DNA from 3 places in the Nonomuraea sp. NPDC050153 genome. Region 3 is predicted to be linked to each of the others. Evidence: predicted binding sites of a transcription regulator. Region 3 holds the regulator's gene; each other region holds the start of a gene.
The links. Region 3 encodes HrcA, which represses chaperone genes, less so after heat shock. Its sites were predicted from a motif close to TTGGCACTCTCNNNNNGAGAGTGCCAA; they were not measured.

Region 1: a site for HrcA is predicted at 1,887-1,913, ahead of groES (co-chaperone GroES). Genes of this name have one in related genera too.
Region 2: a site for HrcA is predicted at 1,443-1,469, ahead of groL (chaperonin GroEL). Genes of this name have one in related genera too.

The regions. Positions count from the first base shown of each region.
Region 1 is NZ_JBITJQ010000006.1:284,402-287,654, forward strand. Features, by position in the region: gene groL (chaperonin GroEL) at 1-1,412, opposite strand, end outside; gene groES (co-chaperone GroES) at 1,486-1,800, opposite strand; gene ACIBQ1_RS18350 (methyltransferase domain-containing protein) at 2,050-3,253, shown strand, end outside.
Region 2 is NZ_JBITJQ010000040.1:30,675-33,927, reverse strand. Features, by position in the region: gene groL (chaperonin GroEL) at 1-1,334, opposite strand, end outside; gene ACIBQ1_RS52895 (cold-shock protein) at 1,761-1,961, opposite strand; gene ACIBQ1_RS52890 (MoaD/ThiS family protein) at 2,206-2,481, opposite strand; gene thrC (threonine synthase) at 2,506-3,253, opposite strand, start outside.
Region 3 is NZ_JBITJQ010000002.1:505,831-509,083, forward strand. Features, by position in the region: gene dnaJ (molecular chaperone DnaJ) at 1-1,003, opposite strand, end outside; gene hrcA (heat-inducible transcriptional repressor HrcA) at 1,015-2,028, opposite strand; gene ACIBQ1_RS06600 (hypothetical protein) at 2,559-3,050, shown strand; gene ACIBQ1_RS06605 (DUF3097 domain-containing protein) at 3,068-3,253, shown strand, end outside.

The DNA.
Region 1 (3,253 bases), on a different contig from region 3:
GCCTCCAGCTCGGCGACCTTGTGCGTCACCACGTAGCCCTCGAGACCGGCGTTCTCGGCGATCCAGCGGGCCGGCTCGACCAGGGCGCGGCGCACGACGCCGACACCCGTGGCCTCGTCGCCCGTCAGGCCGAGGTCGTCGAGACCCTTGGAGACGTGGATCAGCGCGGAGCCACCGCCGGAGACGATGCCCTCCTCGATCGCGGCGCGCGTCGCGGAGATCGCGTCCTCGAGGCGGTGCTTCTTCTCCTTCAGCTCCACCTCGGTGGCGGCGCCGACGCGCAGCACGCACACACCGCCGGCGAGCTTGGCCAGGCGCTCCTGCAGCTTCTCGCGGTCCCAGTCGGAGTCGGACTGCTCGATGGCGAGCCTGATCTCCTTGACGCGGTCCTCGATGGCCTGCGGGTCACCGGCGCCGTCGACGATGGTGGTGTTGTCCTTCGTGACGACGACGCGGCGGGCCGTGCCGAGCACCTCGAGACCGACGTGCTCCAGCTTGAGGCCGACCTCCTCGCTGACGACCTGGCCACCGGTGAGGATGGCGATGTCCTGCAGCATGGCCTTGCGGCGGTCGCCGAAGCCCGGGGCCTTGACGGCCACGGAGGTGAAGGTGCCGCGGATCTTGTTGGTGACCAGGACGGCCAGGGCCTCGCCCTCGACGTCCTCGGCGATCACGAGCAGCGACTTCTTCGTCTGGGCGATCTTCTCCAGCAGCGGCAGGAAGTCCGCGATGGAGGCGATCTTGCCCTGGTTGATCAGGATGTAGGCGTCCTCGAGGACGGACTCCATCCGCTCGGGGTCGGTCACCATGTACTGCGACACGTAGCCCTTGTCGAACTGCATGCCCTCGGTGAACTCGAGCTCCATGCCCATGGCGTTGGACTCTTCGACGGTGAGGACACCGTCCTTGCCCACCTTGTCGAACGCCTCGGCGATCAGGTCGCCGATCTGCGCGTCCTGAGCGGAGATCGTGGCGACGTTGGCGATCTCCTTCTTGTCGGCCACCTCGCGGGCGCTGTCGAGCAGCTTGTCGCTGATCGCCTTGGCGGCCTTGTCGATGCCGCGCTTGAGCGACAGCGGCGAGGCGCCGGCGGCCACGTTGCGCAGACCCTCGCGGACCATGGCCTGGGCCAGGACGGTGGCGGTGGTGGTGCCGTCACCCGCGATGTCGTTGGTCTTGGTGGCAACTTCCTTGGCGAGCTGGGCGCCGAGGTTTTCGTAGCGCTCCTCCAGCTCGATCTCACGAGCGATGGTCACACCGTCGTTCGTGATCGTCGGCGCACCGAACTTCTTGTCGATGACGACGTTACGGCCGCGCGGGCCGAGGGTTACCTTGACGGCGTCGGCGAGAGCGTTCACACCGCGCTCGAGCGCGCGGCGGGCACCCTCGTCGAACTCCAGGATCTTCGCCATTGCTTGAAAGTCCTCTCCTAGCGTCGAAAGCCCCGGCCGCCCTCAAGAGCGCCCGGGGCTCGACACATCCGGCTTACTTCTCGATGATCGCGAGAACGTCGCGGGCGGAGAGCACGAGGTACTCCTCGCCGCCGTACTTGACCTCGGTGCCGCCGTACTTGCTGTAGAGGACGATGTCGCCCTCAGAGACGTCGAGCGGAATCCGCTTGTCGCCGTCCTCATCCCAGTTGCCCGGGCCCACCGCGAGGACCTTGCCCTCTTGCGGCTTCTCCTTGGCGGTGTCAGGGATGACCAGGCCGGAAGCGGTGGTCTGCTCGGCCTCAAGCGGCTGAACCACAATGCGGTCGCCGAGCGGCTTAACGGGAACCTTGGTGGCGGTCGTCACGATCGGACCTCCCCTTCAGATTTGAATGATCTAGAAGAGGCGACCAGCTGGGCCTGCCGTCGCGGGTGTCAGACCTGCCTCGTCGCACGTTGGCACTCTCAAGGGGAGAGTGCCAACAGGAAACATATGCAAGAGGGGCTTGACAGTCAACACGAACGCGTCTGCTGAGAGCGATCAGACCGAAGCTGCCCCCTCCAGATACGTTACGCCCACGGTCCGACCGGGTCGGACATGGCGCTAACGTCGGGTGATGTGGACCTTGACGCCTTCGACGAGCTGCTGACCCCGCGCGGGCAGCGGGCGCTCGCGGAGGCCCGGGAGCTGGTGGGCACCGATCCCGTGGCCGCCGCCACGAGGCTGCGCAGGACGTACGACGCCGCCCTCACCTCCGCGGCCCTCACCCAGGCGGGGCTGCGGGAGCGCGGCAGGGCCAAGTTCGGCGAGGACGCCGAGCGGATGTACTTCACGCCGCACGGCCTGGAGCAGTCCACGCGGATGGAGGTCGCCGACCACCGCGCCCGCCGCCTGACCGGCGGGACGCGGACGAGCACCCCCCTGCGCGAGCCCGGGAGCGCCGGCGCACCTCCGCGAGGGCTTGGCGTCGCGGGGGCGGACCGGCCTGGGCTCAGGGTGGTGGACGCCTGTTGCGGCATCGGCGGCGACCTCCTCGCGCTGGCCCGCGCCGGCTGCGCCGTGGACGCCGTGGACGCCGACCCGCTGACCGTCGCCGTGGCCAGGGCCAACGCCGACGCGTTCGGGCTGGGCGACAGGGTGACGGTGTCCGTGGGGGACGCGGCCGAGGTCCGGCCGGAGGAGTACGACGTGCTGTTCGCCGACCCGGCCAGGCGGACGGGCCGGGGCAGGACGTTCGACCCCATGGCCTACTCCCCTCCCTGGCCGGTGGTGCTCGACCTGGTCTCCAGGGCCGCCCTGGCGTGCGTGAAGGTCGCCCCGGGCATCCCGTACGAGTTCATCCCCGGCGACGCCGAGGCCGAGTGGGTCTCGTACAAGGGCGAGGTCAAGGAGGCGGTTCTCTGGACCGGCCAGGAGGGGGCGACGCGCCGCGCCACCCTGCTGCCCGGCGGCCACACGCTGATCGCCACGGGAGCCGAGGCCCCGGTCGGCCCGGCCGGCAGGTACGTCTACGAGCCGGACGGCGCGGCCATCCGGGCACACCTCGTGGGCGAGGTGTCGGAAATCGTGAACGGGCGCCTGCTCGACCCGATGATCGCCTACATCACCGGTGACGACCCGATCGACACCCCATGGGCGAGCAGATATGAAATAGAGGACGTTATCCCGTTCTCGGGGAAAAGGCTGCGCGCCGCACTCCGCGAGCGACAAGTCGGAAATGTCACCATCAAGAAGCGTGGCTCCGCCGTGGACATCGAGCGCCTCCGTTCAGATCTCCGGCTAAAGGGTGAAAAATCGGCAACTATCATCCTTACCCGGATCC
Region 2 (3,253 bases), on a different contig from region 3:
GCCTTGCGCACGATCGCCGCGCCCGTCGCCTCGTCGCCCGACAGCTCCAGCTTGTCGAACGCCTTGGCACCGGCCTGCAGCAGCGCCACACCACCGCCGGGCACGATGCCCTCCTCGACGGCCGCCTTGGCGTTGCGCACGGCGTCCTCGATGCGGTGCTTGCGCTCCTTCAGCTCGACCTCGGTCGCCGCGCCCGCCTTGATGACGGCCACGCCGCCGGCCAGCTTGGCCAGACGCTCCTGGAGCTTCTCGCGGTCGTAGTCGGAGTCGGTGCGGTCGATCTCGGCGCGGATCTCGTTGACCCGGCCGGAGATCTGCTCGGCGTCACCGGCGCCGTCGACGATCGTCGTCTCGTCCTTGGTCACCACGACCTTGCGGGCGCGGCCGAGCAGGTCGAGGGTGGCGTTCTCGAGCTTGAGACCGACCTCCTCGGCGACGACCTGGCCACCGGTCAGGATGGCGATGTCGTTGAGCATCGCCTTGCGGCGGTCGCCGAAGCCCGGGGCCTTGACGGCCACGGAGCGGAACAGGCCGCGGATCTTGTTGACGACCAGGGTCGCCAGGGCCTCGCCCTCGATGTCCTCGGCGATGATCAACAGCGGCTTGCCGGACTGAACGACCTTGTCGAGCAGCGGCAGCAGGTCCTTGTTGGCGGAGACCTTGCTGTTGACGATCAGGATGTACGGGTCCTCGAGCACGGCCTCCATGCGGTCCGAGTCGGTGACGAAGTACATCGACGTCATGCCCTTGTCGAAGCGCATGCCCTCGGTGAGCTCAAGCTCCAGGCCGAAGGTGTTGCTCTCCTCGACGGTGATGACGCCTTCCTTGCCGACCTTGTCCATCGCCTCGGCGATGAGCGAGCCGATCTCGGGGTCGGCGGCGGAGATGGAGGCGGTGGAGGCGATCTGCTCCTTGGTCTCCACGTCCTTGGCCAGCTTGGAGAGCTCCTCGCTGACGCGCTCGACCGCGGCCTCGATGCCCTTCTTCAGGCCCATCGGGTTGGCGCCCGCGGCGACGTTACGCAGACCCTCGCGCACCAGCGCCTGGGCGAGCACGGTGGCGGTCGTGGTGCCGTCGCCGGCGACGTCGTCCGTCTTCTTGGCGACTTCCTTGACCAGCTCGGCGCCGATCTTCTCCCACGGGTCCTCGAGCTCGATCTCCTTGGCGATGGAGACACCGTCGTTGGTGATCGTGGGGGCGCCCCACTTCTTCTCCAGCACGACGTTACGGCCCTTGGGCCCCAAGGTCACCTTGACGGCGTCGGCGAGCTGGTTCATACCGCGCTCGAGACCGCGCCGGGCGTCCTCGTCAAACGCGATCATCTTGGCTGCCATAAGGCTAGACCTCCCAGATGCAGGGTGGCTTGTCGTGGACCGAGCCGACGCCCGCGACGGCATGGGTCAGCATCTCCTGCGGCAGACCCCATCGTCCCGATCCGAGTATTGGCACTCTGCTGCACAGAGTGCCAACGAACTGTTTAGCACTCTACCCTGCCGAGTGCAAGCGAGAAGCCTCCTACCGGGGCTTTCCTCCCCGTATCGGCTTGCGTGGCGGGCCGTGCCCGGCCGTCCGTCGGCGGTGGCGGCGGGACCCCGTACCTGCGAAGAGCCGCGTCCAGGCCACCGCAGGTAGCGGGATCCGTACCCACGACGAGCCGCCTCAACGCGGCTCGCCGTGATCGAGTCGACGAGAGAAAGGTGGCGGGTTCGCCCGGACTGCGTTGCCGTGCGATCCCCGCCGGTGCATACCAGGGGGGTGTATCAGACCGCGCGGACGGACTCCGCTTGAGGTCCCTTCTGGCCCTGCGTGATCTCGAACTCGACGCGCTGCCCCTGTTCGAGAGATCGGTACCCGTCCATCATGATCGCTGAGTAATGGACGAATACATCCTTACCACCGTCTACCGCGATGAAGCCGTAGCCCTTGTCCGCGTTGAACCACTTGACGGTGCCCTGCGCCACTTCCGACTCCTCTTACTGGACTTTCAGATCTCACCCATTCCTCCGCGAGACCCGTTATCGCCCGACTTAACGGAAAATCAGCCAGACGATCGCCCTCGACCATACCTGTGGCACGGGGTTTGGCAACAGAGTCAATCTGCAAACGACGCATTTCTTCGCATCGAAGGCGGTTCAACGTTTCATTTGGCCTGGAAATGGAGAAGGCGCCCACTAGGGGCGCCTTCTCAGGTGTGATCTATGGCACTCAGCCGCCGGCTACGGCCGGGATGATTGAGATCTGAGTGCCCTCAGGTGCCGGAGTGTCCAGCCCGTCGGCGAAACGGACGTCCTCTTCCCCAACGTAAACGTTGACAAAACGACGAATCTTGCCCGATTCATCCAGAATTCTCGCGCCGATCCCCGGGTAGTCGGAGTCGAGCTGGGTGAGGACGTCACGAAGAGTCGCGCCCTCGCCACTGACTTCGGCGTTGCCCCCGGTGTAGGTGCGCAGAATGGTGGGAATCCGCACCGAAACGCTCATGGTTTAACTTGCCTTTCCTGGTTGTCAGACAGCCGCGCGGAACGCGTCGAGGGAGGGCCGGATCACGGCCGTGGGCTGGGCGTCGTCGCTGATCGCGTCGAGCGTCTTGAGGCCGTCGCCGGTGTTGAGGACCACGGTCTCGGCCTCGGGGTCGAGCCGCCCGCTCTCAACGAGCTTCTTCAGCACGCCCACGGTCACCCCGCCCGCGGTCTCGGCGAAGACGCCCTCCGTCGAGGCCAGGAGCTTGATCGCGGCCACGATCTCGGCGTCCGTGACGTCCTCGACGGCCCCGCCGGTGCGCCGGGCGATGTCGAGCACGTACGGCCCGTCGGCCGGGTTGCCGATGGCCAGCGACTTGGCGATGGTGTCGGGCTTGACCGGCTGTACGACGTCGTGCCCCGCCTTGTACGCGGTGGAGACCGGCGAGCACCCGGCCGCCTGCGCCCCGAAGACCTTGTACGGCGTGTCCTCGACCAGCCCCAGCTTCACCAGCTCGCGGAAGCCCTTGTCGATCTTCGTGAGCTGCGAGCCGGAGGCGATGGGGATGACGATCTGCTCGGGCAACCGCCACCCGAGCTGCTCGGCGATCTCGTACGCGAGCGTCTTGGAGCCCTCGGCGTAGTAGGGCCGCAGGTTGACGTTGACGAACCCCCACTTGTCGCCCAGCGGGTCGCCGATCAGCTCGGAGCAGAACCGGTTGACCTCGTCATAGGTGCCGTCGATCCCGATCAGCTTGCCGCCGAACACGCGAGCCATGGCGATCTTGGCAGCT
Region 3 (3,253 bases):
TCGGGGTCTCGACGTTGACGTGGATCAGCAGGTCGCCGCGGCCGGACTCGTTGAGCCGCTGCACGCCCCGCCCGAACATGGTGATGACCTGGCCCGACTGCGTGCCGGGGCGGACGTCGACCTCCTCCGAGCCGTCGAGCGTCTCGACCGCCAGGATGGTGCCGAGCGCGGCCGCCGTCATCGGGATCTGCACGGTGCAGTGGAGGTCGTCGCCGCGCCGCTCGAAGATCTCGTGGGCGCGCTCGACGATCTCGAGGAACAGGTCTCCGGGCGGGCCGCCGCCGGGGCCGACCTCGCCCTCGCCGGCGAGCTGGATGTGGGTGCCGTCCTCGACGCCCGCGGGGATGCGGACCTTGATCGTACGGCGGGTGCGCACCCGGCCGTCGCCGGAGCACTCCTGGCAGGGGTGGCGGATGATGGTGCCGAAGCCGCCGCACTGCGGGCACGGCCGCGAGGTCATGACCTGGCCCAGGAACGAGCGGGTGACCTGGGAGATCTCGCCGCGCCCGTTGCACATGTCACAGGTGTCGGGGTGCGTGCTGGGCGCCGCCCCGGCCCCGTGGCAGACCTCGCAGAGCACGGCCGTGTCGACGACCAGCTCGCGCGTGGTGCCGAACGCCGTCTCACGCAGGTCGAGCTCGACCCGGATGGTGGCGTTGCGTCCCCTGCGGGCACGCGAGCGCGGCCCCCTGGCGCCGGCCGCGGTGCCGAAGAAGGCGTCCATGATGTCGCTGAAGGGGAAGCCCGCTCCGAAGCCGCCGGCGCCCGCGCCTGCCCCGGCGCCGCCGAAGGGGTCGCCACCCAGGTCGTACATCTGGCGCTTGTTCGGGTCGGACAGCACCTCGTAGGCCTGCGTGATCTCCTTGAACCGCTCCTGGGTCTCAGGATCGGGGTTCACGTCGGGGTGCAGCTCGCGGGCAAGTCGGCGGTAGGCCTTCTTGATCTCGTCCTGACTGGCGTCACGGCGCACCCCGAGGGTGGCGTAATAGTCGCTGTTTGCCACTTATCGACCTCTTATGATGCAGCCAGGATCTGGCTGACGTAGCGTGCCACCGCGCGTACGGCGCCCATCGTCACTGGGTAGTCCATCCTTGTGGGCCCCAACACCCCGAGCCGGGCCAGTTGGTTGTCGCCTGAACCGTATCCGGTCGCGACCACGGATGTCCCTCGCAGGTAGGGGTTTTCGGAGCCGATGCGCACGGTGAGCGCGGACGGTGTGTCTGCTGATGTCTCGCCGAGCAACCTCATGAGGACGACCTGCTCCTCCAGCGCCTCCAGCACGTCGCGCAGGCCGATCGAGAAGTCGGCGCCCGCGAGGTTGGCCGCGCCGGCGAACACGATCTTCTCGTCGTGCCGCTCGACCAGTGTCTCGAGCAGCACAGAAAGGATCGTCGCCACGACGGGCCGGTCTTCGAGGGGGAGCCGCTCGGGCAGGTCGGCGACCAGCTCGGGCACGTTGCTCAGGCCGCAGCCGTCGAGGCAGGCGTTGAGGACCGCGCGCAGGTGGGCGATGCGGGTGTCCTCCACCACCTCGGGCAGCTCGATGACGCGCTGCTCGACGCGGCCGGTGTTGGTGATCAACACGAGCATGACCCGCCGGTCGTTCAGCGGCACCAGCTCAACGTGCCGGACCGTCGAACGCGTCAGCGTCGGGTACTGCACGACCGCCACCTGCCTGGTCAGCTGCGCGAGCAGCCGGACCGTGCGGGTGACCACGTCGTCGAGGTCGACCGCGCCGGCCAGGAAGGTCTCGATGGCCCTGCGCTCGGCCCCGGACAGGGGCTTGACCTGCGAGAGCCGATCGACGAACAGGCGATAGCCCTTGTCGGTCGGCACGCGGCCCGCGCTGGTGTGCGGCTGGGTGATGTAGCCCTCCTCCTCCAGCGCGGCCATGTCGTTCCTGACCGTCGCGGGGGAGACCTTCAGGTTGTGGCGCTCGGCGAGCGCTTTGGAGCCCACCGGTTCGTTGGTGGACACGTAGTCTTCGACAATGGCACGGAGCACCGCCAGTTTCCGATCGTCGAGCACGTGCTCACCTCCTGCCTCTGACATCTTAGGAACGCAACCATCTAGCACTCTGTGTTCCTGAGTGCCAAGTGTACGGCTCTCGCCCACAAGGTGCGATAACACAAGGTCGCAACCAGGCTCCTAGCTTCTTACAAGCGGCAAGTACCAGACTTGCCGACATGAGCGACAACTCCCCGCCTCCGCCGTACGGGCCCCAACCCGGCTCGCAGCCCGGCCCCGGCCCCCAACCCGGGTCCCAGCCGGGTAACGGGCCTGGTAGCGCACCGGGTTATGGGCCGGGTTACGGGCCTCAGCCCGGCTCGCAGCCGGGCTACGGGCCTCAGCCCGGGTCCCAGCCCGGCTATGGTCCTCCGCCCGGCTATGGGCAACCGCCGCAGTACGGTCCGCCGCCGCAGTACGGGCCTCCACCCCAATACGGCCCACCTCCTCAGTACGGACAGTACGGCCAACAACCCCAATTCCCCCCGCGAATCGACTCGAAAGCCATCAAACCGCGACTTTGGTGGATCGGGCTCGTCTGGGGCATCGCCGTGGTCTGCACGATCGTGGGCGTCGTCCTGTTCACCACCGGCATCGTGAGCAGCGTGAGCAACATCGCCCCCAGCAGGACGTTCGCGTCCGGCGAAAGCGTGACGGTGCCGATCGACCCGGCGAACAAGCCCGCCGTCTACCTCTCCAGCGACACCGCCGTCCACTACGAGTGCCAGATCTCGAACGGCGCCAGGCTGGCCAAGAGCGCGGGAACGCAGACGGTCACGTCCGGATCCGTCACCTGGGAGCAGATCCTCGTGATCAACGCGCCCTCCAAGGGCGACTACCAGCTGTCCTGCACCACCCAGGAACAGGCCGACGTCCGCTACGGCGTGGGCCGCGAGCTGACCTCGGCCGCGGGCGGCATCGCCGGCGGGGTGCTGGCGCTCCTCCTGATCCCCGGGGCGGGGCTGCTCATCGCCATCGTCGGCACCGTCGTCGTCCTGGTCCGCCGCAGCGGCGCGCGCAAGCGCCTTGCGGTCAGCGGGTGATTTGCTACGGTCCCCGTGTGTACGAGGGCGATGTGCTGGCGGGGAATTGGCGGCGGCCGGGCAAGGGCAAGATCCCGAAGGTGCCGGCCGAGCCGGACCTCGTCGTGGAGGACGCCGACAGCGGCTTCTGCGGCGCGGTGGTGGCCTGCGACAAGGAGGCCGTCACGCTGGAAGACCGGTTCGGCAAGCGCCGGCTGTTCCCG